4 regions of the Paenibacillus litoralis genome follow, and region 1 is predicted to be linked to each of the others. Evidence: riboswitches for the same ligand, from Rfam matches in the RefSeq annotation. Region 1 holds a riboswitch; each other region holds the start of a gene.
The links. A riboswitch is a leader RNA that binds a small molecule or an ion and turns the genes downstream of it on or off. The one in region 1 is predicted to bind cobalamin.
Positions count from the first base shown of each region.

Region 2: linked by a shared signal. The riboswitch ahead of ACKGJP_RS05985 (ABC transporter substrate-binding protein) and the one ahead of ACKGJP_RS04435 (S-layer homology domain-containing protein) in region 1 are both predicted to bind cobalamin.
Region 3: linked by a shared signal. The riboswitch ahead of metE (5-methyltetrahydropteroyltriglutamate--homocysteine S-methyltransferase) and the one ahead of ACKGJP_RS04435 (S-layer homology domain-containing protein) in region 1 are both predicted to bind cobalamin.
Region 4: linked by a shared signal. The riboswitch ahead of ACKGJP_RS03465 (S-layer homology domain-containing protein) and the one ahead of ACKGJP_RS04435 (S-layer homology domain-containing protein) in region 1 are both predicted to bind cobalamin.

Region 1 covers NZ_CP176395.1:1,050,192-1,057,490, forward strand. Annotated here, with positions in the region: gene ACKGJP_RS04430 (glycosyl hydrolase family 18 protein) at 1-1,511, shown strand, start outside; cobalamin riboswitch at 1,574-1,774, shown strand; gene ACKGJP_RS04435 (S-layer homology domain-containing protein) at 2,023-4,740, shown strand; gene ACKGJP_RS04440 (superoxide dismutase family protein) at 4,896-5,447, shown strand; gene ACKGJP_RS04445 (hypothetical protein) at 5,491-5,865, opposite strand; gene ACKGJP_RS04450 (PspC domain-containing protein) at 5,982-6,359, opposite strand; gene ACKGJP_RS04455 (DUF2621 family protein) at 6,575-6,991, opposite strand; gene ACKGJP_RS04460 (deoxyribonuclease IV) at 7,254-7,299, shown strand, end outside.
Region 2 covers NZ_CP176395.1:1,413,807-1,421,105, forward strand. Annotated here, with positions in the region: gene ACKGJP_RS05965 (Lrp/AsnC family transcriptional regulator) at 1-91, shown strand, start outside; gene ACKGJP_RS05970 (aminotransferase class I/II-fold pyridoxal phosphate-dependent enzyme) at 107-1,288, shown strand; gene ACKGJP_RS05975 (aspartyl-phosphate phosphatase Spo0E family protein) at 1,588-1,869, shown strand; gene ACKGJP_RS05980 (hypothetical protein) at 2,123-2,677, shown strand; cobalamin riboswitch at 2,832-3,024, shown strand; gene ACKGJP_RS05985 (ABC transporter substrate-binding protein) at 3,238-4,287, shown strand; gene ACKGJP_RS05990 (FecCD family ABC transporter permease) at 4,302-5,336, shown strand; gene ACKGJP_RS05995 (ABC transporter ATP-binding protein) at 5,362-6,144, shown strand; gene cobT (nicotinate-nucleotide--dimethylbenzimidazole phosphoribosyltransferase) at 6,270-7,299, shown strand, end outside.
Region 3 covers NZ_CP176395.1:1,644,752-1,652,050, reverse strand. Annotated here, with positions in the region: gene ACKGJP_RS06925 (ribonucleoside-diphosphate reductase subunit alpha) at 313-2,595, opposite strand; gene metE (5-methyltetrahydropteroyltriglutamate--homocysteine S-methyltransferase) at 2,961-5,243, opposite strand; cobalamin riboswitch at 5,462-5,666, opposite strand; gene ACKGJP_RS06915 (DNA-3-methyladenine glycosylase I) at 5,743-6,324, opposite strand; gene ACKGJP_RS06910 (DUF4432 family protein) at 6,434-7,299, opposite strand, start outside.
Region 4 covers NZ_CP176395.1:809,966-817,264, reverse strand. Annotated here, with positions in the region: gene ACKGJP_RS03465 (S-layer homology domain-containing protein) at 1-2,536, opposite strand, end outside; cobalamin riboswitch at 2,730-2,938, opposite strand; gene ACKGJP_RS03460 (glutathione ABC transporter substrate-binding protein) at 3,132-4,700, shown strand; gene ACKGJP_RS03455 (phytanoyl-CoA dioxygenase family protein) at 4,810-5,640, opposite strand; gene ACKGJP_RS03450 (helix-turn-helix domain-containing protein) at 5,804-6,658, shown strand; gene ACKGJP_RS03445 (sigma-70 family RNA polymerase sigma factor) at 6,863-7,299, shown strand, end outside.

The DNA of each region.
Region 1 (7,299 bases):
GGAGCACGCAATCTTACGTACAGTACGTTGACCGGAGCAACGGCGCTCTGCAGACCGTATCTCCGAGCTTTTTCGATTTGACGGACGATGGCCGTTTACAGCTATCCGATAAGCTGGACGCCGGATTCGTGGAACAGATGCATGCGCGCGGCGTGAAGGTCGTTCCGTTTCTAAGCAATCACTGGAACCGGGCCCAAGGGAAGAGCGCTTTGCAGAACCGCGCCGCGCTGGTCGATCAAATCGCAGAGGCGGTCGCCAAGTACGGCTTGGACGGCATTAATGTCGATATCGAGAACGTGACGGAAACGGAACGGGACGCCTATACCGATCTGGTCAAAAGACTGCGCGCCAAGCTTACGGCGGGCAAAGAAGTTTCGGTCGCCGTCGCGGCCAACCCGAAGGGGTGGACGGCGGGCTGGCAGGCTTCGTACGATTATGCGGAACTGGCCGAAGCAAGCGATTACTTAATGATTATGGCGTATGACGAGACATACGAAGGAGTGCCGGAAGCCGGGCCCGTCGCAAGCCTTTCGTTCGTTGAGGAATCCATCCGGTATGCGCTTACCCAGGCTCCGGCGGACAAGCTGGTGCTGGGCATTCCGTTCTACGGACGGTACTGGCTGGCGGGCAGCTCCACGAGCGGAACCGGCATATCGAACGAACAAGTGGAAGAAGCGATCGCCCGGTTCGGCGGGACGACGCATTACGACGAGAAAGCGCAATCTCCATGGGCTGCTTTTACCGTTCCGGCGGGAGATGCTCCCTTCGAGGTCAACTATGCGCCGCTGGCCCCCGGCAGCTATACGGTGTGGTATGAGAATGACCGTTCCATTCAGCAAAAGCTGCGCCTTGTTCAAAAATACGGGCTCAAGGGAGCTGGAAGCTGGAGCCTGCACCAGGAAACGAAGGCGACGTGGGATTACTTCTCGATGTGGTTGAACGGCGTCTATTTTACCGATATGATCGGTCACTGGGCGCAAAAGGATGTCATGGCCATGCTGGATCAAAAGTGGATGGTCGGCGTTGCCGACGACCGTTTTGCGCCGGAAGCGCCGCTCACGCGCGCTCAGGCCGCGGCGATCCTCGTTAGAGCGAAGGGCCTCGCTTCGGCGAAGCCTGCGGCGGCGAACCCGTTTGCGGATGTACCCGCAGGCCACTGGGCGGCCAAAGATATTGCGGTAGCGAAAGAAAACGGGCTGATCGAAGGGACGGGAGCGCGGACGTTTGCGCCGGATCAGCCGATTACGAGAGAAGAGATGGCGGCCATGCTGGCGCGGGTAGCCGGCGTTTCGTCTTCCGCTGCGGCGAAGAGCCGGTTCAGCGACGTTTCCAGCGGGCTATGGTCGTATTCCGCGATTAACGCGATGACGGAGCAGCATATTCTCGAAGGCTTCCCGGACGGCACGTTCCGTCCCAAAGCGCAAATGACGCGCTCGCAAATGGCGGCTCTTATGAACAGGGCGGCCGTCTGGTTTCGGAAACTAGCGGAGGCCCGGTTAAAGGCAATATAGCGGATCCAAAATAGTAATGGACAAATGGCGACAGGAATACTATAGTATTAGCTTGGCAATTAAATACGATGCACGGAAAAGGTGCAAGTCAGTCGAACGACGGGCTTGCTTAATAGGGAAGACCGGTTAAAAGCCGGCGCGGTCCCGCCACTGTAAATGAAGAGCGACTCTTTAACAAGCCACTGGCCTTGAGCAAGGCCGGGAAGGCGAAGAGAAGCGATGACGCATGAGCCAGGAGACCTGCCTTTTTCTGTATGTTTCTAATTCTTCGGGGGGTGGGAATAAGGAAACGATTGCGAGCGTGTGCTGCCAATGCTTTATTTGGCGCTGCATGTCTTCTTTTTCGCGTATGTACGATCTACGGCCACCCTTATGCGAGGGCGGCCTTTTTTGCTGTCTTTTATGCGCTGTCCGCAATGAATGGGCTGAAATTATGGGAATAACGCCTTCAAAGTCCGATAAGCTCATGAAACTATCGTTATGATTCCATTAAGGAAAGAGGATTACATTGATGAGTTATCGTTATGTGCACAAAAAAGCTTTCGCCCTTATGATGTCCTTCCTGCTTGTATTGTCGGTGATCGGCACGTCGCTTGTTCCCGCTGCGAAGGCCGGAGCCGCTCCTGCGGCAGATCCCGTTCCGGCGGTAAGCGTCACTCAGGCTATCTATGAAGCGGCAAACCAGATCGTCAGCGGCGGCGTTGATTCGGATTGGGAAGCGGTTGGACTCGCTAAGGCGGGAAGAACGATTCCCTCCGGTTACATAGCCGACTTGGAGCAGCGGGTAAAGGACATTTATCCGATCGTTACCGAGTACGAAAGGATTTCTTTAGCTATTGCCGCGGTTGGCGGCGATGCGACTTCGTTTGGCGGTACGAATCTCATTGAACACATATACAACGACAGCATGCAGCAGGGCGTGAACGCTTTGCTTTTCGGCTTGCTGGCTTTGGATTCCCGGCAATACGACATTCCGGATGACGCGACTTGGAGCCGGGATAAGCTAGTGAGCGAAATCCTGTCGAAACAGAAAGCGGACGGCGGCTTCGCGTTCTTCGGTTCGACGAGCGATCCCGATCTTACCGCCATGGCGCTTACGGCGCTCGCACCTTATACGAACAAACCCGAGGTAAAGACGGCCGGCGAGAAAATAACCGAGTGGCTTTCCCTTAATCAAGAGCCTCATGGAGGCTATAATTTATGGGGAACGGATAGCAGCGAAAGCGTGGCTCAAGCCATTATCGCGCTTACGGCGAACGGCATCGACCCGACGGGCGAACGGTTTACGAAGCAAGGCGTCGATCTGCTCGATAAGCTGATGACGTTCCGTAACGCGGACGGAGGCTTCTCGCACGCGCTGCCGGGCAGCTCGGACGGCATGGCGACGGAGCAAGCCCTGCAGGCGCTCGTCGCTTACGATACCTTCACGAAGGGCGCCGGGCGTCTTTACAGCTTCGCGCCGTTAACGAACGTAAGCCTTCAGGTAGAAGGACCGCAAAGCGCGATCGCCGAGGGCGACCAAAAAGCGGTTACGGCGCTGCAGGCTTTGGAGAAGCTGGCCAAAGAGCGGAATATTCCGATCGCCGTTACGGATTCCTCGTTCGGTAAATATGTGTCCGCCATCGCCGGCGTAACGGCAGCGACCTACGGCGGCTATGACGGCTGGCTGTACGCCGTTCAGCGCGGCGGCAACTGGGATTATCCGATGGTCGGCATGGCGGATTACGGCTTGAAGCCGTCCGATCGAATCGTCGTCTATTACGGGGACGGCGATACGCAGCTGGTCAAAGCGGTTTCGGTGCAGCCGGAGCAGCCGAAGGCAGGCGATCGGTTTACGGTATCGGTTACGAAAACGTCCTTGGATTGGATGTCCAACCAGGAAGTGGTCGTGCCTGCTGCAGGCGTGCAAGTAGCGATCGGCAGCAAACATGCAACGACGAATGAGCAGGGAATCGCGACGTTCGAGAACGGTGTGCCGGCTGGCGCCTATACGGCTGTCATTACCGGTTACCGCGACAACAAGACACCGCTTATCGTCCGCAGCACACAAGCGCTGACGGTCGCCGTGAAGCCTGTCGATCCCGGCAATAATTCCGGTAGCGGCACGTCTTCTCCAAGCGCTGCGCTTCCGCCTGCAGAAGCCGTCGACGACTTTGCCAAGATCGCTTTGCCGGCGGACAATACGAAGCCGGTCGATCCGGCAGGTATAACGACGTTCATTAAAAACGCTGCCGATAAAATGAGCGCGGAGCAAGCCGAGCAGCTTCGCAAGCTGCTTGCGGACAATAAAGTGCAGCTTAGCCGTGCGGCGGCATCCGATGCCGAAACGGTAATTAGCGACGCCAAGGAAGAAGTGCGGCTTGTCGTGCCTGCCTCCGCTTTGTCTCAAAGCGTAACGATCGGCATTGCAGAACTGCCGTCGGACCGCCCCGAGCTCGTTTCGGGCTTGTACGATTTCACGCCGGACGGTACGACATTCGCCAAGCCGGTCTACCTTTCCATTAAGATTTCTTACCTGACGGATAAGCCGGAAAACTTGGCGTTCGTCTGGCTGGACGAAAAGACGGGACGCTGGATCCCGGTTCCTGCGGTATTCGATGCCAGAACAGGCGTGATTACGGGAAAAACAACGCATTTTACGAAATATGCCGTCATCGATAAAAGCAAACTGGCGAATGTGTCGGTTGCCGAGGAGCGTTTTGCGGACGAAGAGCTGATTTCCTCTTGGGCTTCCGCAGCCGTCCATAAGGCTTACAAGCTGAAGCTGATGACGGGGATGAGCGATACGGAGCTGAGGTTCGCCCCAAATCTGGAGCTTACGAGAGCGCAATTCGCGGCGATTTTGCTGCGTATGCTGAACGAAGCGCCGGCGGCGGACGCGAAGCCTGTGTTCAAGGACGTCGAGGCGGATACCTGGTATTTCGGATATGTGATGAAAGCGAAGGAAAAGGGAATCGTCGACGGCGCCGCACCGGATGCATTCCTGCCGGAGAAAGCCGTTACCCGCGAGGAAATGGCGGTCATGCTTGCAAGGGCGTATGGCCTTACCGCTTCGTCTTCGTCGCAAACGTTTGAGGACCAAGCCGAAATCGCGGACTATGCGCTTCCTTTCGTAAGGGCCGTTTATGAGAGAGGCATAATGGTCGGGGACAACGGTTATTTCCGTCCAGGCTCGAAGGTTACGAGAGAAATGGCTGCCGTAGTGGCGGTGAACGCCGTTCAAGACTAAAAGGATGGAACGAAGAGGGCGGAAGCTCCTTCGTTCCTTTTCTTTTGTGTTGAGGGGAACGGTACTATGCCGAATTTCTCATGTTTACCTTCCCGGTAAATTGCCAATCCTGTAAGAAGTGCGGAGAGGCATTTTTGCATACGGAGGGTGTCTATATGAATAAACGGAATGCGGCGGCCGGTTTTCTGCTGCTTTGCGGAGCTATGTTATCCGGTTGCGGAGCGGCGAAGGAAACGTCCGCCCAGATGGATTCGGGCAACGGCATGGTGCATGTCGGCATCATGAATACGAAAGGCGAGTCGATCGGATCGGCGATGCTGAGCGAGAAAGCGGACGGCGTGCACATCTTAATCGAGGCGTCCAAGCTGAAACCGGGTTTACATGGGTTTCACATTCACGAAACGGGCAAATGCGATCCGCCGGAATTTACAACAGCGGGCGCGCATCTGAATCCGGAGGGCAAGCAGCACGGTTTCGAGAATCCGAAAGGGCCGCATGACGGGGATCTGCTGAATTTGGAAGTAGGGTCGGACGGCACGGTGAAAGCGGAGCTTGTCGACAAGCGCGTGACGCTCGTCAAGGACAAGCCGAACTCGCTGCTGAAAGCTGGAGGCACGTCGCTGATCATCCATGAAGGTCCGGACGATTACAAAACCGATCCGGCAGGGAACTCGGGCGCGCGCGTGGCGTGCGGAGTCATTAAATAGGACAATACGCCAAAAAGGGACGGCGGCAGCCGTCCCTTTTTTCTTACTTTATGCGCCGAAGCTCCGCGATATCGGCTTCTTGAGATACGGAGCGAATGGATAGACGCTCCAAAATTTTTTGCTGCTCCTGCTGGATGGACAGCATGATTCGCTGGCCTTCCTTAAGCTCCGTTATATCGCTCTGCATGGCAAACTGTCCGTCTTTGAGCGAGGTTATGTCGCCATGCATGCGGTGAACATCCATAGCCATCGCATCGAGCTTGGCGTCCGATTCGTCTTGCCGTTCGCGAAGCGCACGGTAGATTTGGTATAGTTCCGACTGCCCGGCTAGCAGGGAGTTAACGTCCGTTTTCAATACTTCTACGTCATTCTGGATGCGGTCGACTTTGTGAAGAATCAGGTCAAGCTTGTCGCCCATTTTGTTTCGCTCCTTAACGTATACTCTCTTTCAAGTATAATACTTTTCGGGTGCGAAACAAAGATAATATTTTCCATATTCCGACAAAAAGATATTTATGAATATCTTTTTGTGTATTATTCAGTCCTTGCGCCGGCGTTTTCGTATTTGGCGAGCTTGGCGCGCATGTGATTGATCTTTGCGCGAACGGCAAGCTGCTCTTCTTCGGTCATCCAAACGTCTTTTGCCGCTTTGACATCGGGTTGACGGTCATAACGGTAAGCATCGGAGGCGAACGCGGCATCGTGCTGCGTGAACCCGGCAGAACTTACCGGCGCCTTAGGAACTAGAACAGCGGCTGCAAGATAGAGGAAAAGGAACCCGCCTCCCGAAAACAATACCGCTGCGACCGTGCCCAGCCTTACCAAAGTAGGATCTACGTTGTAGCGTTCGCCGATTCCTCCGCATACACCCGCTATTTTCACATTGTTATTGGACCGGTAAAGTTTATTCATCGTTTCCATCACCTTTCGTTCTTGTCTATGTTCACATTGTATACGGATTTCGTATCAGGCAAAACGGACCGGCGGCGGTTTCGCGGACTGGACTTTAGTCGTAGACGCATACGGCTTATGGTCGCATTTCTTCCTTGGTTGCCGGCGGATCGGCGCAACAAAAAAAGCCCCTCCTTTGCAGCGGAAGGGCTTGCCGTTAAAGCGTTAAGGGAACCTTATTTTGCTCCCAGCAAATCTTTGAACTGGCTGTAATCGATCTTTTCCTTGTCGAGGAACGACACGAGGCTTTTGTAATCCCGCCGCGGCGTTGCCAAAATATAGCCCTCGACGCAATGATCGCGGGTCACTTCGGGCGCGTTTTTCTCAAGGGCGACCTGCCCGATTCTTGCTGCGATCGAATGCTTGGCGATATCGCGGAACGGTCCGGGCACCGGCGCGACAAGCTGGTCGAGAAACGCTTTGGAGTCGTCCGTCCATAGATGGCGGGACGCTTCCACATAATGATTTTGCCAATCCAGCTTGGATTTGCCGTCCTCTTTCGGCAGCACCTTCATAAACTTGCGGAACATGAAATAGCCGCCGATCGACATAAAGACTAGCAGCACGAATCCCCAAAATACGAGAAGCTGCATAAACGTTGAATTGACTTCGCTGCCTGCTAAATACACGGTGCTTCACCTCGAACTTTTTTGCATGGACCAAAGCTCCCCGGCCGTTATGCGGCCCGGATATGGAAATTATACCGCATTTCTAGATTTAATTCGAGTTTGCGAGTAAAATAAGAAAGAGTGACATCCGGTTTAACCTGCGTAAACACTGGCGGCTGCGATCGTAATTGTTGCAACCGGCTGAGGTAGAATAGGCTTTATTAGTATATAAGGAGGTTATTATTCGATGTTGAAAATAGGTTCGCACGTGTCGTTCTCCGACAAGGGGCTGC
Region 2 (7,299 bases), 360 kb from region 1:
CAAAACGCACTTTATTCTCAAAAAATATAAGCAAGACGGCATCATCTTCGAGGATCACGAAGAAGATCACCGGATGCTCATCACGCCGTAGGGGGGATAAAGGGCCATGGAAAAAACGAAAACCATGCAGGATTACTTATCCCCGCTCGTTCGCGACATTCCGCCTTCGGGGATCCGGAAATATTTCGACTTGGCCAGCGGCAGCAAGGATATCATAACCCTTGGCGTCGGCGAGCCCGATTTCGCAACGCCATGGCACGTCCGCGAGGCGGCGGTTTATTCGCTCGAACGCGGCATGACCAAATACACGTCGAACGCCGGGATGATCGAGCTGCGCGAAGAAATTTGCGGATATTTGAATAATAGCTTCAATGTGGCATACGACCCTGCAAGCGAAGTCATCGTCACGGTCGGCGGCAGCGAAGCGATCGACCTGGCGCTTCGCGCGCTCATCGAGCCTGGCGACGAAATTTTGATTCCCGAGCCGTGCTTCGTGGCGTACTCGCCGATTACGGCGATCAGCGGCGGCGTGCCCGTCGGCATCGAAACGTTCGCCAAGGACGGCTTCAAGCTGACGCCGGAGCTGCTGAAGGCGCATATTACGCCGCGCTCCAAAGTGCTGCTTCTCAGCTACCCGAGCAATCCGACCGGCGGCATCATGACGTACGAGGATATGCTGCCGATCGCGAAGCTGGTCGAGGAGAACGACCTGATCGTCATCTCCGACGAAATATACGCCGAGCTTACTTACGGCCACAAACACGTAAGCTTCGCGGCGATGCCGGGCATGAGAGACCGGACGATACTCGTCAGCGGCTTCGCCAAGGCGTTCGCGATGACGGGCTGGCGTCTCGGCTATGCATGCGGACACCGGGACATCCTGTCGGCCATGCTGAAAATTCATCAATACACGGTCATGTGCGCTCCCGCCATGGCGCAGGTGGCAGCTCTCGAGGCTTTGCGCAACGGCAGAGAAGAGAAAGACCGGATGATGGAGTCTTACAACCAGCGCCGCAGGCTTGTGGTCAAGGGCTTTCGCGACATCGGACTCGAGTGTCATGAACCGGAAGGCGCCTTCTATGCGTTTCCTTCGATCGAATCGACGGGCCTCAGCTCGGACGAATTCGCCCAGCGCCTCATTTTCGAAGCGAAGGTAGCGGTCGTACCCGGACATGTTTTCGGCCGCGGCGGCGAAGGCTTTATCCGCTGCTCGTATGCGTCTTCGGTCAGCCAGCTGACGGAAGCGATCGACAGAATGGGTAATTTTTTGAGGAGGTTGGGCTCGTAATCACGATAGCGCGCAATCGTATCTGCACTTTATAAGAATCATCAAAGACCTGACATCGCCCCCGAAGGGCAGTCAGGTCTTTTTTAATGGATGTGAGAATAAGTAAAAAATAACATTTATCAACAAATATCTACTTGAAATTTTTCGTATAATTGGCTTTTTGACTCATATTCTGGCATTAATTCCGGGAAAATGATAGAATAGTCATAGGACAAGCTAAATTCACATCGAACTTTTGATGGAACTGACGGAATTACGGTTTGCTCGCTCTGTACAAAGTGATTAGGGAGGGGATTGCGATGGCTTTGGTCCAGCATTACGTTACAGGTTCCAAGTATGTTCCTCTCATCCGCGAGAATGACCCTCAGCCGCCCAGCTTGTACAGCAATGCCGCCAAACGAACGCATGAAGCGCTCTTGGAAGAGGAGCTCGACTATCTTCGCCGACAGCTCGAGAAGATGATCCGCCAGGAAAACTCGCTTACGTCCGATGCCGTTGTTGAAATGAGCAGAATGCTTGATAGAAAGATCAACGAGTACAACCAATATATAACGAACATGCGCACGAAGAAAGCCGAATAGGCATAACCGAGAGCCCGCCGCGAGGAAGGGCTTTTTTATTTGCGCAGTCTGCAGCGGTCGCGGCGCACAGGCCGGAATCCTTTCCCCGGAACGTTTGCTATTATTATGCCGGATTATGAACCTGCGGCCGTTCCGGTACGTATGAATAGGTGCCGGGAAGCCAATGCGGGAAGGCTTAGATTGATTGGCGGCAGAAAGCGGTTTTATGCTATTCTAGAGGTACGGAAATTGAGGAGAAGGAGAGCTAACAGAGATGAGAAAGAAATGGCTGACGGGGTTTATGCTGCTTGCCGTTTTGGTTGTGGCGCTTGCCGGGTGCGGCGGCCCTAAGGCGGATGTGATCGTTTTCGTGATGACCAACAACGTGCCGATCGACGGAGATAAAATGGCGGAGGATTTGAAGGCGAAGGTAGGCGAAACGCCGACGACCGACGTTCTGACAAGCCCGATGTTCTCGATGGACAAGCTGTTTGTCGAACTGGCTGCCGGAGACAGCGATCTGTTCGTCGTTCCGAAGGAGCAGTATGAAGCCTTTGCGAAGCAAGGCGGACTTGTGATTCTGGACGAGCTGTTCAAGCCGGAGGACTATCCGGGGGGCGTCGTTGAAGCGCCGGTCGATACGGGCAGCAAGGAGAAGAATCAGGAGCCGAAGCTCGAAAAGCATCTGTATGGCATCCCGATGAACGAGACGAAGTGGTTGAAAGACAGCGGTTACCGCGGCAAGGAAGAAATGTATGCGTTCGTCCACCCTCGTTCGAAGCAAGTTGAGGAGACGAAGGATATTTTGAAAAAACTGTCCGAGAAATAAAGGCCGGAACGTACCCGAAATCCTTGCGGCATGCGAGGAAGCTTAGCGTTTGGGCGGCCTATTCATGAAACAAGCTGTGAAAATAATCGTTGTCACCCACCGGGAAGTGTCCTATAATCGGGGATGAAGATTGGACGCTTGAAAAGCAGTTGAATAGCGATTGTCGCCGATAGGTGCGCAGCAGCCGCATGGTTGCCGCGTTAAAAGGGAAGCCGGTGTAAGTCCGGCACGGTCCCGCCACTGTAATACGGGGACGCCTCACGACGCCACTGTTCGTAACGAATGGGAAGGCGAGGCTGTCAGCAAACCCGTAAGTCAGGAGACCTGCCTATTGGAGCTAGCTTGCGAAATCCTTCGAGGAAAAGGATCCGGCTTAACGGAAAGTCGCTCATGGCTTCAGCAATACGCCATGCCAGTAACTTTATCCCTGTTTTGTCGTTCCCTCTGTCCTGCCGGATGGAGGGTTTTTCGTTTATATGCTCATGAACGTTCGCGCGCATTCAAACGCTTGTCAGGCTCCTCTCGCAATCTAGGAAGCAGAGAAGGGGAGAAATGGCGACATGCAAGAGAATACTCGGGTAACTAAGCAGCAAGAAAACCGCAAACAAGAACGCAAGGGTTGGAATTTCGGAAAAGCCGCCATGACCGTTATGCTTTCCGTCGTTTTGGCGCTGAGCCTGTTCGGCTGCGGCAGCAAGGAAGAGGCCAAAGGGCAGGTCAGCTCGCCAGGCAAGTCCGAAGGAACGTCGCAAAGCCCGTCGCCTAGCGCATCCGTGAAGCCGGCTGCCGCTCAAACGAAATATCCGCTAACGATTAAGGATGCCACGGGAACGGAAGTAACGTTCGAGAAGGCGCCCGAGAAAATCGTTTCGCTCGCGCCGAGCGAAACGGAGGTTCTCTTTTCGGTGGGAGCGGGAGATAAGCTGATCGGCGTCGATAAATTCAGCAACTATCCGGAGCAAGCGAAATCGAAGCCGCAGGTCGGCGACACGAACACGAACCTGGAAACGCTGATCGGCATGGCGCCGGACGTCGTATTCGCGAACTCGATCAACAAGAAGGTCGTGGAGAAAATCCGCGAGCTGAAAATTAAAGTGTTCATGGCCGATCCGAAAACGCTCGACCAAACGATCGCACACATCGAAGAAATCGGCACGATTATGAACAAGCAGGATGAAGCGAAGAAAACGGCGGATAAAATGCGCACCGACAAGCAGAAAATCGTCGATGCCGTAAAAAATGCTCCTAAGAAACGGATTTACATGGAATTTAATCCGGGCTGGACGGTCGGCGACGGCGAGTTTATGGATGAGCTCGTGAAGCTGGCGGGCGGCGAGAACGTAGGCGCAGGCAAATCGGGCTGGTACAAAATCGATTCCGAAGCCATCATCAAGAAAAATCCGGAGATTATCGTATATTCGTCCGGCGGCAACGTGAAGGATACGGTGCTGGAAAGCATTAAGAACCGTCCGGGCTGGGATCAGGTCGACGGCGTCAAAAACAAGAAGCTCGTTCCGATCAATGAAGATATCGTTAGCCGCGTTGGCCCTCGTTTGACGGACGCGCTGCTCGAAATTGCTAAAGCCGCACACCCGGATCTGGTGAAATAACGGTTGGTGAAAAGATGAAAAGAAAGCTGTTTATTTACGGAGGAGCCGCTATTGCGCTCCTCTTGTTTTCCATAGTGGTCAGTTTATCGCTTGGTTCCGCCAACTTGCCCGTAGCCGAGGTGTGGCGTATTTTGCTTCATAAAATTCCCGGCCTGAGCGGGCTGGTGACCCCCGACTGGCAAGCGAGCAGCGAAACGATCATCTTGAAGGTCAGACTGCCGCGGTTAGCGCTCGCCTTCGTTGTTGGCGCAGCGTTGGCCGTTGCGGGAGCCGGCTTTCAGGGCGTGCTTCGCAATCCGCTGGCCGATCCGTATACGCTGGGGGTGGCCACAGGCGCTTCAGTCGGCGCTTCGGTCATTATATTGACAGGAATGCAAACCGCCATGGGACAGTGGACGATACCGCTAGTGGCTTTCGTAACCGGTATGCTTACGCTTATTGTCGTGTTCAGGCTTGCCGGTACGCAAGGAGTCATGCGGCTGGAAACGCTTATTTTGTCGGGCGTCGTCGTGCAGGCGTTTCTCGGGGCTTTCGTTTCGTTCATGGTAACGTTATCCAAAAGCGTCGTGAATGAGATCTTATTCTGGCAAATGGGCAGCGTGGCGATGCGAGGCTGGTCGTATTCCGGCATCGTGCTGCCTTACTTGGTCGTGGGTACGGCGATCCTGCTCTATTTCGGACGTTCGCTGAACTTGCTGGCGCTGGGGGAACGGCAGGCGGCGCATCTGGGAGTCAACGTTTCGCGAACCCGGCTGGTCGTGCTGGTCGTTTCTACGCTGATGACGGCGGCAGCCGTTTCCGTTTCGGGCGTCGTCGCTTTCGTCGGCTTGGTGATTCCACATCTCGTCCGGCTGATCGTCGGACCCGATTACCGGCTGATCATTCCGCTTTCCACAATCGTAGGCTCCGTCTATTTAATATGGGCCGATACGCTGGCGCGTCTCGTGCTCAGTCCGAAGGACATTCCGCTCGGGATCGTGACGGCGCTGCTCGGCGCTCCGTTCTTCGCCTACTTGCTCAGCAGGCAGAAAAAACGGTTAAGCGGATAAGCAGGATACGAAAGGAGGGGAACCGATGATTACGTTTCGCGAGGTGTGTAAATCGTTCGGAGGCCGTTTAGTGCTTGCCGGCGTTAGCTTCGAGGCGAAGCAGGGAGAGATGCTCGGCATTATCGGACCGAACGGCGGCGGCAAATCGACGCTTCTTCGTATCATGTCCGGAGTCGATGAAGTGACGGCGGGCGAGGCGGAGCTGGATGGAAAGCCGGTAGGGCGATACAGCCGCAAGGAATTGGCGCGCTGGCTTGCCGTGCTGCAGCAGGACGCGCTACCGCCGGTAGGATTTACCGTTCGCGAGGTGGTGGAGATGGGGCGCTATCCGTTTCAAAACTGGCTGGGCGAGGACGAGCGCGACGCTGCGGAATCGATCGATCAGATCATAGAGCGGCTGGGGTTGTCCGCGCTGGCGGAGAGAACCCTCGAGCATTTGAGCGGCGGGGAGAGACAGCGGGTGGCGCTAGGCAAAGCGATGGCGCAGGAGCCGAAGCTGCTGCTGCTCGACGAGCCGACGACGTATCTCGATATCGGATATCAGGTGCAAATGATGGACTATATCCGCAGCTGGCAAAAGACGACGGGTTTAACCGTAATTGCCGTGCTGCACGACCTGAACGTGGCGGCGCAATATTGCGACCGTCTGCTGGTCTTGCACGAAGGTGCGGTGGCCGCTCTGGGAGCTCCCGCCGAAGTGCTGGACGCTCCGCTCATCGCCCGCGTGTATGGGACGGAGCCGCTGATCGTGCCGCATCCGGTAAGCGGCGTACCGCAAATTTTGCTGCAATCGAAGCTAATGGCTTAAAATAGAAGCGGGACTATGCTAGAATGTCTTGTCTGCCTGATTCAAGTTGATCGGGAACGTCTATTCGCCCCGTTGACGACAGTAACGTAATGGTTCTCGCGGGGAGTAGCTTGGAGGTATCGATGATGAATATAGAAGAAATGATTGCCCGAATCCGCCCGCTAGACGAGCAGGCGATGGCTGAAGCAGCGAAGCATGCGGATCAATTGACGAAGCCTCCGGGAAGCCTCGGGAGGCTGGAGGCGGTAGCCCGTCAGGCTGCAGGCATTACGGGAGAGAAAATTCCCGCGCTCGATCGTAAAGCGGTCATTGTTATGGCGGGGGATCACGGCGTTTGCGAGGAGGGCGTCAGCGCGTTTCCGGCAGAGGTGACGGGGCTGATGATGATGAATTTCCTGAATGGCGGCGCCGCCGTTAACGTGTTTGCGAGACATGCGGGGGCGGATGTGGTGTGCGTCGACGTGGGCGTCAACGCGGACGTGGAGCATCCACAGCTCGTCTCTAAGAAAGTAAGGCGCGGAACGGCCAATATGGCGCAGGGACCGGCCATGTCGCGGGAAGAGGCGCTGCAGGCGATTCAAGCCGGCTGCGATATTGTCGGCGGATTGGCTGACGAAGGCTATCGCCTATTCGCCACGGGCGAAATGGGCATCGGCAACACGACGCCAAGCTCGGCTATTTTGAGCGTGCTTGCGGGCACGGACGTAGCCGTAGCCGTCGGCAGGGGAACCGGAATCGACGACAAGCGCTGGAATCACAAGCAGGATGTAGTACGCCGGGCTATCGCCGTCAATTCGCCGGACGCAAGCGACCCGCTTGACGTTCTGGCCAAAGTCGGCGGCCTCGAAATCGCCGGGCTTGTCGGCGTTATTCTGGGCGCGGCGGCCAGACGCTGTCCGGTCGTCATCGACGGTTTTATTTCTACGGCGGCCGCGCTAGTGGCAACCCGTCTTGCGCCGCAATCGGCGGCGTACATGATTCCTTCGCATTTGTCGAACGAGCAGGGGCATGCGGCTGCTCTTGAAGCCATCGGTCTTGCCCCGATGATCCAGTTGGATATGCGGCTAGGCGAAGGCACGGGTGCGGCCTTATGCTTTCTTTTGGTGGAAGCGGCTTTGAAAATGATGCGCGAAATGGCAACGTTCGAAAGCGCCG
Region 3 (7,299 bases), 590 kb from region 1:
TTCTTTATTTCTCTTGCTCCGGCGTTCGAGCGCGCTTGTTGTGCGGGCAGGCGTTAAACCGGCAGAGCTGCGAGGGATGCATTTCGATCAGCTTGCAGGCGGAGCGGAGAGTGTAAAGGTGGTCCCCGGCGAGTTTTGGCTTTGGATTCCTACCGTGCCCCGCAGGGCTTCTAATAGAAAGGAATCCAAAACAAGATGTTTGAGCGGGAGGGGACTACCTTTACACTTGCAGCGCAGACTGCTTATTGCTGATCTACTACTTTGCATCGCCTTGTCCGCTCTACCGTAACGCCACCGCCAACAACGCAATCGTTACGCCGAGCAAGCTGCGCACTCTTCCACTTCAGCGCTGCGGCTTCTCGTATAATACAGCGTTTTGACGCCCAGCGTCCATGCCAAAATATACATTTGGGCGATTTCGGTCGCTTTCGTTTCCGGCGTAATGTACAGGTTGAAGCTTTGCGACTGGTCGATATGGCGCTGGCGCGCAGCGCAAGCCTTGATGCTCCACGTTTGGTCGATTTTGTGCGCTTCCTTGTACAACCAGAACGTCGTCGGGTTCAAATCCGGCGCGATGATCGGGATGACCTGATTTTTCTTCTCGTCCATGTAGAACTTCGAGTAGATCGGGTCGATGCTCTGCGTCGAACCGCCGTACTGGGAGCTCGAGCCGTTCGGCGCGACCGCCATCAGATAGCCGTTGCGCAGACCGTTCGCAGAAACCTCTGCGGCGAGCTCCTGCCATTTGTCGCTTGTATAGTCGCGGCGCTTGAAGTACTCGCCCGTCTGCCATTCCGAGCCTTCGAACAAGGCGTAGGAGCCTTTTTCCTTTGCGAGCTCGCAGCTGGCTTTAATCGCATGGTAGTTGACGAGCTCATAAATCCGGTCGGCCATTTCCAGATGCTCGTCCGATTCCCATTTGATGCCGTTGATCGCCAGCATGTGATGATAGCCGAAGCTGCCGAGACCGATTGCCCGGTATTTGGCGTTCGTGATTTCCGCTTCCTTGACCGGCAGGTTGTTGATCGTAATAACGTTGTCAAGCATCCGTACGACGACCGGCACGACCTCCGCGATCGTTTCTTCCGTATTCGTGCGGCCCAGGTTCAACGACCCGAGGTTACAAACGACGAAGTCACCGGATTGGCGCGTCTCGACGACGTATTCGTTTCCGTCCTTGTCCTTCAGCGTTTTGCGCGTAACTTCGCTGTTGACGGACATGTTCTGGTTGATCTCCATGCACAGGTTGCTGGAGTAGATGCGTCCCGCGTGCTTGTTCGGGTTCATCCGGTTGACCGTGTCACGGAAAAACTGGAACGGCGTGCCGGTTTCCGTATCCGACTTGATGATCGCCTTAAGCAGATCGATCGCATTGACTTCTTCCTTCGGAATGTCGGGATGATCGACGCAAGCCCAGTAGCGCTTCGAAAATTCGCCTTCTTCGCCTTCCGCCTCGTCGAACGAATCTTCCAGGCTCCAGCCCATTACGCGGCGAACCTCATGCGGACACATCAGGTAGAACTTGCCGTCGCGAACGCGCGTTTCTTTCTTGAGTTGACGCATGAACACGTCTGGGATCGAGACGGCCGGGAAAATGTCGTGCGCTTTCCGGCGCTCGTCGCCGTTGTTCGTCTTCAGGTTCAGGAACTCCCAAATGTCGCGGTGCCAAATATCCAGAGTTACGCTGACCGCTCCGTTGCGAACGCCGAGCTGGTTGCACGCGATTGCCGTATCGTTGATGATCCGGATCCACGGAATGACGCCGCCGCTTGTCCCTTTGAAGCCGCGGATGTCGGAGTTGGTCGCCCGTACCTTGCCGATGTAAATCCCCATGCCGCCGCCGTATTTGCTCACTTGGCTGAACAGATCGACGATATGGAAGATCGATTCCAACGAGTCGTCCATCGTCCCGATAAAGCAGCTCGACAGCTGGTTGAACGGCTTGCGCGCGTTCGACATCGTCGGCGTCGCTTCCGTCATTTGAAGCAGCGACATCACGTCGTAGAACTGCTTCGCCCAGTGCACGCGATCCTCCGGCTTCTCGGCCAGCGCAATCGCCATCGCCACGCCCATGAACGCCTCCTGAGGCAGCTCGTACACTTCTTTATTAAAGCCTTTCACGCAATAGCGTTCGGCTAACGTTTTAACGCCGACATACGTCAGCAGGTAATCCCGTTCCGGTTTGATGTACTCGCCCAGCTCGTCGACTTCCTTCTTCTTGTAGCCCTTCAAAATATAGTCGCCGTACAAGCCTTCGTCGGTCAACAGCTTGAGAAGCTTGTAGAAGCTGCCGTATCCGAAGCTTTTTTTGCTATAGTCGCGGTTAATGCCAGCTTCTTTATACAGATCGTATATGTAAAGTTTCGCTGCGACCTTGTCCCAATTCGGCTCCTGAATCGTGACCTTTTCGACTGCCGTCTGTATCAAAATACGCTGGATTTCCTTCGTCCGCATCCCGTCCTTCAGCTGCGGCAAAAGCGCCTGCTCCAGCTCAAGCGAGTTAAGTCCGATACCTTCTATTGCAAAATCGATGACTTTTTTGAACTTGCTGAATTCCATCTCGGCTGCTTGTCCGTTACGTTTAATTACTTGCACAACGTATCTCCCCTTAACCGGCTTTTCCATTCCCATGAATCGGTAATTCACTACATCTTGATGCCGTTATTAAAATTTATATCAACATATAGTACAAGTCAAGGCTTGACTTCTAGTTTTTTTTGGAGATTGTTTGTCGGATTCCCGCATCGCAATCGTTGAATATCGATGGAAAAGCAGCGCATAAAGCGCCGCCGGGAATCGGAAATCTTCAAGCCGAAGCCCGAATAAGTCAGCAATGAAAGGAACCCCGCAAAGATTCAGGAATGGGCCATGAAGGATTCCTTAGCTTTACGGGGCGCACTTGATTCATACATGCTTAACAAAAAATAATATTTATCGCCTGCACTTTATTTTGTCAATTATTATTGTTGCAATTCCAGTCTTGCTTCGCTCGCCGCCGCTACCATGTTGCGCAGAGCCGCGACCGTTTCCGCTTGACCGCGCGTCTTCAAGCCGCAGTCGGGATTGATCCAGAACAGCCGTCCCGGCAGCACGCGCAGGGCGCGCTCGATCATCGAGAGCATCTCGGCCTTATCGGGTACGCGCGGGCTGTGAATGTCATATACGCCAAGACCGATTCCTTTGTCGTACGTTTCCGTTTCGAATGCGGAAATAAGCTCGCCGTGGCTGCGCGACGTTTCGATCGAGATCACGTCGGCGTCGAGCGCCGAAATCGCGTCGATCATGTCGTGGAACTCGCAATAGCACATATGCGTATGAATTTGCGTCGTATCCTGCACGGTCGACGTAGCCAGCCGGAAGGATTCCACGCCCCAATCCAGGTAGAATTTGCGGTCGGCGTTCTTGAGCGGCAAGCCTTCGCGCAGCGCCGGCTCGTCGACCTGAATCATGCCGATGCCGGCGCTCTCCAGCGCCTCAACCTCCTCGCGGAGCGCAAGCGCGATCTGGTACGTGACATCCTTGCGCGAAATATCGTCGCGAACGAACGACCAGTTCAGGATCGTAACCGGGCCGGTCAGCATGCCTTTCACCGGCTTGGCTGTCAGTGACTGCGCATATACCGTTTCCTTGACCGTCATCGGTCCGCTGAATCGGACGTCGCCAAAAATGACCGGAGGCTTGACGCAGCGCGAGCCGTACGACTGTACCCAGCCGTTCTGGGTAAACGCAAAGCCGACCAGCTTCTCGCCGAAAAATTCGACCATGTCCGTACGCTCGAATTCGCCGTGCACAAGCACGTCGAGCCCGATGTCCTCCTGCAGGCTGATCCAGACGCGGATTTGCTCCTGCACGAACGCGTCGTACTGCGCCTCCGTCCATTCGCCTTTGCGCCACAGCTGCCGGGCTTTACGCACCTCGGCGGTCTGCGGGAAGCTGCCGATCGTCGTCGTCGGCAGCAAAGGCAGCTGCCAGCGCGCCTGCTGCAGCTGCTGGCGCTCCGCGAACGGCACCGCCCGGCTCGTCCGGGCAGCCGCCGCGTCAACCGCTCCGCCGCCGCTTCGCGCCGGAGACGCGTTCAGCGCCGCGACCGCGCGCGTGCTTGCCTCAATCGCTTGAGCGGTGGCATCGCCGCCGTCTCCGCGTGCCGCTTGCGCCAGCAGCGCGAGCTCGCCGAGCTTCTCGCCGGCGAAGGCGAGCGCGCCGAGCAGCGTCGATTCCAGCTTCCCCTCGCGGGCAAGGCTGACCGGCACGTGCAGTAGGCTGCACGAAGGCTGCACGATCAGACGGTCGCCCGGCACGACGGCAGCAAGCTCTTCAAGAAGCTGCCGCTTCTCGGCAAGATCGGCGCGCCAGATGTTGCGTCCGTCGATAACGCCGGCCGCAAGCGTTTTGCCCGCAGGGAAGCCGTGCTCGCGGAGCGCGCGCAGATTGCCCTCGCGGCCGTGGACGAAATCGAGCCCGATCGCTTGGACCGGCAGGCCGATCACTCTATCATAGCCCGAAACCGCTTCGAAATACGTCTGCAAGAGAATGCTCAGTCCCGGAGCCGCAGCAGCGAGCTGCTTATAGGCGCTCTCCAGCACGTCAAGCTCCGCTGCCGTCAAGTCGGTTACGAGCGAAGGCTCGTCGATCTGCACCCAGCCCGCTCCGGCTTGTTCCAGCTCGCGCAGCACCTGCGCGTACAGCGGAACGAGCTGACCGACCAGCTCGCCGAACCGCTCTTGCTTATAGCCCTTGGCCAGCTTAACGAATGTAAACGGTCCGACAAGTACCGGCTTGCCGTCGATGCCGAGCTCCCGCTTCGCTTCCAGATAGGCGGCCAGAGGCTTGTTCTCGACCAGCCTCGGCGCCGCTTCGCCCAGCTCCGGTACGATATAGTGATAGTTCGTGTTGAACCATTTCGTCATCTCGCATGCGGGCGCTTCCTTGCTGCCGCGGGCCATCGCGAAATACGCCGCAAGCGATACCGGGCCGCTGGCATAGCCGTAGCGGGACGGAACGAGGCCGAACATCGCCGACGTATCCAGGACGTGATCGTAAAGCGTGAAATCGCCGACCGGGATAAGCTCGACGCCTAACTCCCGCTGCTTTAGCAGGCGCTGCAGACGGATTTTTTTCATTTCGGCTTCGAAGTCCGCTTCCTCCGTTTTGCCCGCCCAGAACGATTCGAGCAGCTTTTTCCATTCGCGGTTCTCGCCGATGCGCGGATATCCCAAATTACTGATGACATAGTGATTATTCATATGAAAACCTTCTTCCGATTTATTATTTCGTTTCCTGGTTGAACCCTGTCATGCCGGCGGCCTATAGCTAATGCTAAGAACCGATTGCCGTCAGGGGGCACAGGACCACGAAATAAAAGCTTCTCCGCCCCAATCCGAATAAAGGAAATGGGGAAAAGAAGCCTCGGATCTACACGTTACCGGACTCGTCTCCAACACCACCTATCTCCCGTAGGTATTCTTGTGTCGTCAGAACAGGCAGGTCTCCTGGCTCCAGAATCGACGCACGCAGCCTGCCTTCCCGGTCTCTTCGACCAGTGGCTGTCGCTTGGGCTGCGAACTCCTCTGTTACAGTGGCGGGACCGCTCCGGTATCGCACCGGATTCCCTTTTAAGCCGGCGAAGTATTGCAACGCATCGCGGCACCTTATTCCCACAGAACTTATGAAATTGACCCCTTCATCATACAGCGAAATTCCCGATTAAGCAACTTGGTTTTTAGGCTCCGAAATCCGGAATCGTTAAACCGACACCTCGGCTCCCGCGCCCGGTTCGTAACAGAAACAGCTCTCCACGTGGTCGTTGACCATCCCCGTCGCTTGCATGAAGGCGTAGCAGATCGTACTGCCGACGAACTTGAAGCCCCGTTTCTGCAGATCCTTGCTCATCGCGTCGGAAATATCGGTGCGCGCCGGCACCTCCTTCAGCTCGCGGAAGCGGTTAAGGATCGGCTTGCCGCCTACGAAACCCCAAATATAGCGGTCGAAGCTGCCGAATTCCTCGCGGACACGAATGAACGCCTTGGCGTTGCCGATCGCCGAGGCGACTTTCAGCTTGTTGCGGATAATACCCTCGTTCTGCAGCAGTTCAGCCGCCTTGGCTTCGTCATAGGAGGCCACCTTCTCGAAATCGAAGCCGTCGAACGCCTGCCGGTACGTTTCCCGCTTCTTCAGCACCGTATACCAGCTCAGCCCCGCCTGCGCCCCCTCCAAGGTGATCATCTCGAACAGCTTCCGGTCGTCGTGAACGGGTACCCCCCACTCCTTATCGTGGTACTCGATATAAAGCGGATCATCATTGACCCAGCCGCATCTTTCCGTCATTGCATAGCCCCCCAAAATAATGCGAACATTTGTTCCATTCTAGCATATCCGGTACGGCATAAGCAAGCCGCCATAAGGCCGGCCGGGCCCGGTAGTGCGCCCTGTATCCTCAGAACGTCAAGCCGCCTTCCCGGTTAACGGACTTCACCCGGTCCCGGTTCGCGTGCATGACGACCGTCAGCCACGTTTCCGCGCTTTGGCCCGCTTCCAGAACCGGCGCTTGCCCCTTCGACACGGCCTTAGACAGGGTCGGCGCGTTGGATGCCTGAGGCTCCAGCGCCATGGCATACAGTTGACCGCCGAACGGCTCCTCCTGCTCGGAGTGATGCTCCTGCCACAGCCAGAGGTAAGGAAATACGACGCCGTCCCATGCGAGCGCGAAGCCGAGTCCCGCCTGCTCGTTAAATACGTTGTACCAATGCTCCTGCAATTCGTCGATAAACAACATTTCATTGAAGGGCTCCGCCGCAAAATACGTGTTATCCACCTTCTCTCCCCGTTTGCCGGGCATACGGTCCAACGTCCCGGAAGCTCCGGACAGCAGCCTGCTGTTATTCGGATGGTAATCCGGCTGATCGAATACGCGGCAGCCCGGAAGATCGATGCGGCTGTAGGGACTCACGAACGGGGCTCCGAACGTCACATGATGTCCCCACAAGTACGGCTCCGCCTCGCCGCTGAGGTTGGTAATCTTCTCCGCGATATGGAGACTCGCTTGCCCCTTTTTGAGCGCAACGGTCTTCTCCAAAGCAAAGGGCCGCACCTTACTCTCCGTCCGCAGATGCACGCGGATTTCTTCTTCGCTCTCCTGCTCGATCATGAATGTCCATGGCAAATGCTGCACATCGCCGTGTCCGGGGACGTCGCTCCCCTTGTAGCTGCAGCCGGTACCCGCATTCGGAAACAGCTCGTACCAGCCGCCGACGTCGTAAGATAATCCCTTAGGGTCTTTGTACATCACGTCGATGTTCGTGC
Region 4 (7,299 bases), 240 kb from region 1:
CGGTAAAATGCTTGGTCTTAACAATTAGATCGTTGCCGCTGTCAAAGGCATACTCGTTCTTACCGCTGCCGCTTCCATCCGAATCGTTTGCAAACTTCTGTATGGCGCGGGCCGTCCCGTTCTGGATATATGCGGCATCTTTCCCCTTCATCCCGGAGAACGTTAACGTAATGAACCGATCGAACGTAATGCCCGACGTACCGCCCATCTTGAACGCGGCGGCAATCGAATCGAGTTTCTTTCCATCCGGAACGATACCGTTGACGAGCTGCCGGACCGTGTCCGTTACGTCCGCCTTCGATAACAATTCAACCGAAAGCGGGCTGCCGCTGACGAGTGACGTCCCTTTCGGGATATGGGCCGCTGTGCCGCCTCTTACCGCCGAAATCGCCGGAAGGCCGGTGTTGGCGGGCACATTCAGTTTAATGGTTGATGACGAATCGCCCGGAACTTGGACGGTTATGTCTTTATTCGAATCCGCTTCGGTAATTGATAACGAATATACGTACCCGCTAGGCGGAACGTTTACGTTAGGCCGATCCCCTGCAGACAAAGCCATTTCGATCTCGTCGAGATTCCCCGGCAGCGGGAACGGAAGCACGTCCGTCATATCGTAAAGCCGATTGGCGGCTTGCGTCATCCGATTGAAAGATACGAGCGCATAGGTCCCCTGATCGGTCGCCATGCTATTTGCTTTCGTTTCCGACATGACATGCTTGAAGCCGCCCTCAGGCGCGACGAATGTCAGCAGAGCGTCAACCGCCGAATGGCCGTTTTTAACAAATCTCGGATCGGAGGAAGGATTGAACCCGATTTCCGATACCGCGGCGATAACCTGCGAGATGCTTTCGCTGTTTACGGTCCCGTAACTCGCAAATCCGCCTGTTTCGTTCTGAACGGAAGACAGCCAAGTAAGCGCGCGTTCTACTGCGGCAGCCACTTTATCGTTCGTTAAATAATAGGGAGCAAGCGCCTGCAGGGCCATTGCCGTCAAGTCTACATCGGCCTTCGCGACCCCGAGCGCCCAACCGCCCGCATTCGCCGTATCTTTGTTGACTTCCTTGCTCAAAATATAATCAATCAGCTTCTCGCGAGTCGCTTGATTCTTCCCTGCGTCAGCCGCAGGAAATTCGTAATTTACGGCATTCATGGCGATTAGCGCAAAAATCGGCCCGTTAATGCCTTGCTTCAGGACGTAATCGTAATCGGACAGCGCTTTGGTTATATCGTAGCCCGCAACATCCCGCGAATCGATGCCGATGGAAGCCAGGCCAAGGATCAATCTGGCATGTTCCGTACTTTTGTTTTTGTCCAGGACACCGTTGTTTTTGGCCATCAATTCCTTGACCTTGTTTACGATGTTCTTATAGTAGGTCATGTAGTAGCTGTTCGGCACCGAATAATTTCCGCGGGCCAGAGATAGAATCGACCATTCTCCCCCAAGCGTTCCGAAGGTCGGATTCGTCACCGTGCCAAGCATATAGGCAAGATTTTTATTCAGCTGGTCGTTCGTAACGGCCCCGATGTTGTAGTAGACCGTGAAGATTTGCTTAACCCGATTGCCCGAGGCATCCGCCGCCGTTATGTCGATCGTATTCGTTCCATCGATCAGATCGGCATGGAATACTCCGCTCGTTCCCGGAATCGCGTTACCGTTTACTTTTACTTCCGGAACGATGCCGGATGTGACGTTGTCCGTTGCGCTAGCTTGGAAGGAAATCCGTTTGGTTGTAAATTCTTGTTGATCCGATAAGCCTTGAATCGACAATTCCGGTTTGACATGGTCCCATCCCAATTCATTGTCCAGCTTCGACATCACAAGATCGACGTTAGCTTGCGTGCTCTCCATATTTGCGAGTACGCCGTACGCTTGCTCGTACGAAGACCTGACGGCAGGATCGGCCAGCAGCGCATCCTTATTCGGGGCGCTGTTGATCTTCGCGATTACCGCCGTTAACGCGTCTTTGTTGGCGGTATCGATATAGCCGGAGCCCCATGTATTCCCAAGGTCGGAGCCGAACCCATAAACGGTGAATTGCGTACGAATGACGTCTCCGTCTTCGGGAATGTAATCCGAAAAGCCGACGTTAGGAAATACATTGTTGACCGCGTACATCCAACCGGACATCGGCGTATAGTCGAATTCCCCTAACCACTCCGGGTCCCTTTTGGATTCGATTTGTCCACCGCCTAAGGCGACTTGGTCGACGATGTATTGGGGCACATATACGCTGCTCGTAACATCCTTGACCTTGGACAGATAAAAGTAATGTTCGGCGGTTCCCGTGTTCTTTATATTGTTCTGGCCGAGCTCGCGTACCAGCAAGGCGGCCCCGTTGTCTCCTTCGTAGAACGGCACCTTCATCGGTTCCCGGTAATAGCCTTGACCTAACGTGAATATCTCTACCGACAGGGTGACGAATCCCTTCGGCCCGGATCCGGACTCTTGGGCGTAGGTCTTCCATGCGTTTATTTGGAACATGGATAAGAACAGGCTGACAATCAGCAGCCAAGTAAATAATTTACGTTGCTTCACTTTCTTTCCCTACCTTTCACTTCTAAAAATCGCAACAAGAATAACCGCCATTTGGCACCGGACGTTTACCGAAATATGGATAATATGCTTTCCAACATAAAAAAACCCTTAACTTGAAAACGTTAAGAGGCTATCTCCATGGAACGCAAAAAGAAGCGGTCACGAAATAAACACCCCCCTATCTCTCGTAGAGCAATCGGTGTACCTCCCAGGCAGGTCTTCTGACTCGAGTATCAACGCCCTTGCAGCCTTCCCGGTTTATTCACCAGTGGCATCCAGCAAGAACTCCTCTCATACAGCGGCGGGACCGTGCGGGATTCTCACCCGCTTCCCTTTTAACCAATCCATGATTCCCTATCGAACTGCATCATCATGATTGGCACCTGAGTAGCTTATATTCAATTTTCCTGCTAATCATATCTTATAAGCCTTCATTTGTCATTTAGAACTGCGGTCGCTTGGCGTCCCCGGCGGCCAACAAGTAAAGATAGTGTAAATACACGTAAAGATCGTGAAAGGTAAAAGTCAGAATATTTTTTATAATACAGCTAAGCATATGGAAGATATGCCGAAAAACGGACTAGGGGGCATCTTCATGAAGAAAAAACATGTACTTGGCAGCGTCCTCGCCTTGTCGCTCGTATTTACGACAGCGCTTGCAGGATGTGCGTCCAAGCCGGAAACGGATGCGGACAAAGGCAATGCCGGCGGCACGGCCAAAACGGGCGGAACGCTGGTCGTCGCACGGAAGGCGGACGCGAACAATCTGGATCCGCAGTTCATCACGAACATTCCGTCGTCCAACTACATTTTCGGCAAAGTGTACGAGGGGCTGATCAAAACCGACAAAAACATGGAATTCCAGCCTTCGCTCGCAACGGAATGGAAAGCGGTTGACGACGTCACTTGGGAATTCAAGCTGCGCAGCGGGGTTACTTTCCACGACGGCGCGCCGTTTAACGCGGAAGCGGTCAAGAAAACGTTCGAACGGGCGCTCGATCCGAAGGTCAATTCGCCGCTCGCGGGCAAATTCTCGATGGTAAAAGAAATCAAAGCCGTCGACGAGCACACGGTGCAGTTCGTTCTGGCTTATCCCTACACGCCTCTGCTCTCCATTCTGGCAAGCAACGAGGGCAGCATTCTGAGCCCGAAAGCGATCGCCGAGCAGTCGGACAAGCTGGCCAAAAACCCGATCGGCACCGGGCCGTTCAAATTCCAGTCGTGGACGCCGGGACAAGAGATGGTACTGGTCAAAAACGACGGCTACTGGGGCGAAAAGCCGAAGGTAGACAAAGTCCAGTACAAAGTCGTGCCGGAAGACACGACGCGCGTCGCGATGGTCGAAGCCGGCGAAGCGCAAATCGCCGACCAGTTGCCGGTTACGGAGCTAAACCGCGTTCAATCGTCGTCCACGCTGGCCCTCGCGCGGGCGGAAGGTCTCGGCGTCGAATATATCGGCTTTAACACCAAGAAGAAGCCGTTCGACGATGTACGCGTCCGCCAAGCGGTCGCCCATGCGATCGAGCGCGATTCCATTATCAAGGGCGTATTCAATAACGTAGGCAGCCGGACGCTGACGGCGCTCTCGCCGAAAATGCCTGGCTACAACTCCAGCCTTACGGATTACGACTACAACATCAATAAGGCGAAGCAGCTTCTGGCCGAAGCCGGCTACCCGAACGGGCTGAAAACGTCCATCGTCACCGACGACCGCAAAGAGCGCGTAAACGTGGCCGAGGTTCTGCAATCCCAGCTGAAAGGAATCGGCATCGACCTCGAAGTGAAAGTCGTGGAATACGGCGCTTATCTGGATATTACCGGCAAGGGCGATCACGCCATGTTCTATGGCGGCTGGGGCAATGCGACCGGCGATGCGGATTACAACCAGTACAACGTGTTCCACAGCAGCTCCCACGGCAGCAAAGGCAATCTTGCATTCTATACGAATACGCAAGTGGACAAGCTGATTGAGGAAGGACGCCGCGAGAAGGACGCACAGAAACGCAAAACGATTTATGGGCAAGCCCAGGAAATCGAAATGAAGGAAGCGCCGGTCGTGCCGATCCGCACGATCGACCACATTGCCGTTTCCTCCAAAAGCGTCAAAGGCTTCTGGCTCAATCCGATCGGATATTTGATGCTGGATAACGTTACCGTGCAATAACAGTGTGCGACAAAAAGAAAGATGGCATGCGCCTCAAGCGGCGTGCCATCTTTTTCGTTTCTGCTTTATGCATCGCTATCGGACATTGCTAACTTCGCTTTAACGAAGCTTAGCATTCCGCCCCCGACATTTCATTCGTGTACATCCGCTTGTATTCCTGCGGCGACACCTTCTCCGCCGTGGCCGGCGCATAATGAAACTGCAGCGCGCGGCGGCGTTTGTCCGAGAAATTATACGCCGTGCCGTGCACCAACTGCCCGTGGAAAAACAGCGCTCCGCCGGGCTTCAGCGGCACGATGACGTTGCGCTCCACCGGCACGTTCGCATCGCAAATTTGCCAGTCGCGGACCGCATAATGCGGAATGCCGCCGTCCATATGCGAGCGCGGAATGACCTGCATGCAGCCGTTCTCGACGCCGGCTTCATCGAGCGCGATCCAGACGCCGACGACCGGCTTCCCGTAGGTTAAACCGCCGTAAGCCATATCCTGGTGCCAAGGCTTCTCGCCTCCCCCGAACGGCGGCTTCAACAGCGCCATATCCTGAATGAGCTTCGGCTTTTCCCCCATCAGCCGCTCCACTAACGAGACGATGTCCGGATGATACGCGATCGCCCTAAGCGCTTCCGAATGCTCGACAAACTCATATATTTTCCGTACGGCCAGCTCTTTTTCCTGATTCGTCGAAAGCGTCTCCCTCGGCTTCGTATACTGAATTTTAAACGCAGACTTCTCCGCAAAAAGATTGTCCATAAGCGCTTGCACCGCGCCGGTTATTTCCGCTTCCCCCAGCACGTTATCGGCCGCTAAAAATCCCTGCCGTCTATATTCCCTTACCTGATCCTCGCCCATTTCCTTCATGGAGCCGTAGCTTCGGTGGACTTTGGAATAACTGTAAAGCAAGCGGTTGATCTCTTCCGGCGTTTCCAGCTTCTGTTTCATCGTTAACCCCTCCGGCTTGGAAAATAGGATTCGTTTCCTTGCTTTCAGCTTACGATTTTCCCGTATTCCGGAGAATGGCAGCAACTGCGCTTTTTTTGTATGTAAATGCATAACGGTTCTTTTCAGCCTTGTGTTATTCTAGGAGGGAAAGGAGGGGTTCCCGATGAACGAAGCGGTTGTCCCTGATCCGTTCGGCTATCTTGCTTTCCATAGCGGCATGAACTGCGGCAAAGCGCGCTGCGAGCCCGGCTGGAGCTGGCGGCCGGCTCCGATGCGCGATTTTGACCTGTGGTATGCGCTGAACGGCACAGGCGAGATCTTCATTAACGGTACGCCGCACCGCGTGCATAAAGGCGCCTGCTTCCTGCTCCGTCCCGGCGACCGGGTATCGGCGACACAGCATCCCGACGACCGGCTTGGCGTTATTTTCATCCATTTTAGCGTGACGGGGCCGCGGGATGTCCCCTTGGATCCGGAAACTCTCGGTTTTCCGCCGCGTCTGACTTTGATGGACGATACGTACCATTTCGAACGCGACCTGCACCGGCTGCTGGAGCTACCCGACCGGCCGGAGCCGTTTGCCGCCGAGGAATTCCATCATCTGATGCAGCTCATTTTCCTGCAGCTTCGCCGTGCCGGTGCCCGTCCGGCAGCGCATGACCGGCACTCCCTGAAGCATAAGCAGCTCGTGCATCATACGATCGACCGGATTCGCGACCGGATCGGCCAGCCGATCGACCACCGGGAATTGGCCGAGCTCGCCGGGCTGTCCCCGCGTTATGTAAGCAACCTGTTTAAGCAGTATACCGGCCATTCGCTTAAGGCGTATATCACCCGTATGCGCATGGAACGGGCCAAGCTGCTGCTGGCCGAAACGTCGATGAACATCACGCAGGCGGCGGAAGCGGTCGGGTACAACGACATTTATTTTTTCAGCAAGCTGTTCAGAAGCTTGTACGGCGTCCCGCCGTCGCATTTCCGCCGGAATGAGAAAGCGTCGAGGCCCCACAAGGGATAAACTTGTCTCGTGCTTTGCTCCACGTTCCAGGACGAGGATAAAGCCGATAAGCGGTAAGGACTCTCTCCCCCCTCGAAAGCGAACCTTTAACGCAGCTTATCCTTACCGGCATAAACTATTTTTCCATGTTCATAAACTTTTCGTAACCTTTATTCGCCTCGTCGGCACTTCTATATAGAGCACGAAAGAAAGGAGCCAGGGCAAGTGAGGCAACGGATCGAACAGGCGCAGGAAGGCGATCGAACGGCATTCGAGCGGATCGTCAGGCATTATACGGCTATGGCGCACTCGGTCGCGTACGAAAAACTGCGTGATACCCATTTGGCGGAGGACGCGGTTCAGGAGGCGTTTACGGAAGCGTTCCTTCACTTGGGTAAGCTGAAGGACCCGGACGCCTTCCCGGGCTGGTTCAAGGTGATTGTCGTGCGCCAATGCCATCGTCTCCTGCGCAAAAAAAAGCACCCGACGGTACCCCTTCATGAAGCCGAGGGGACGGCCCGTAACGAATGGGGAATACCCGACATTGTCGAAAGAAAAGAAATGCGTAAGCTGCTTCACGATTCCATCGCCGCTTTATCGCCGAATATGCGGATTGCGGTTCAATTGTTTTATTTTTACGGCTATTCGCTTCAGGAAATTTC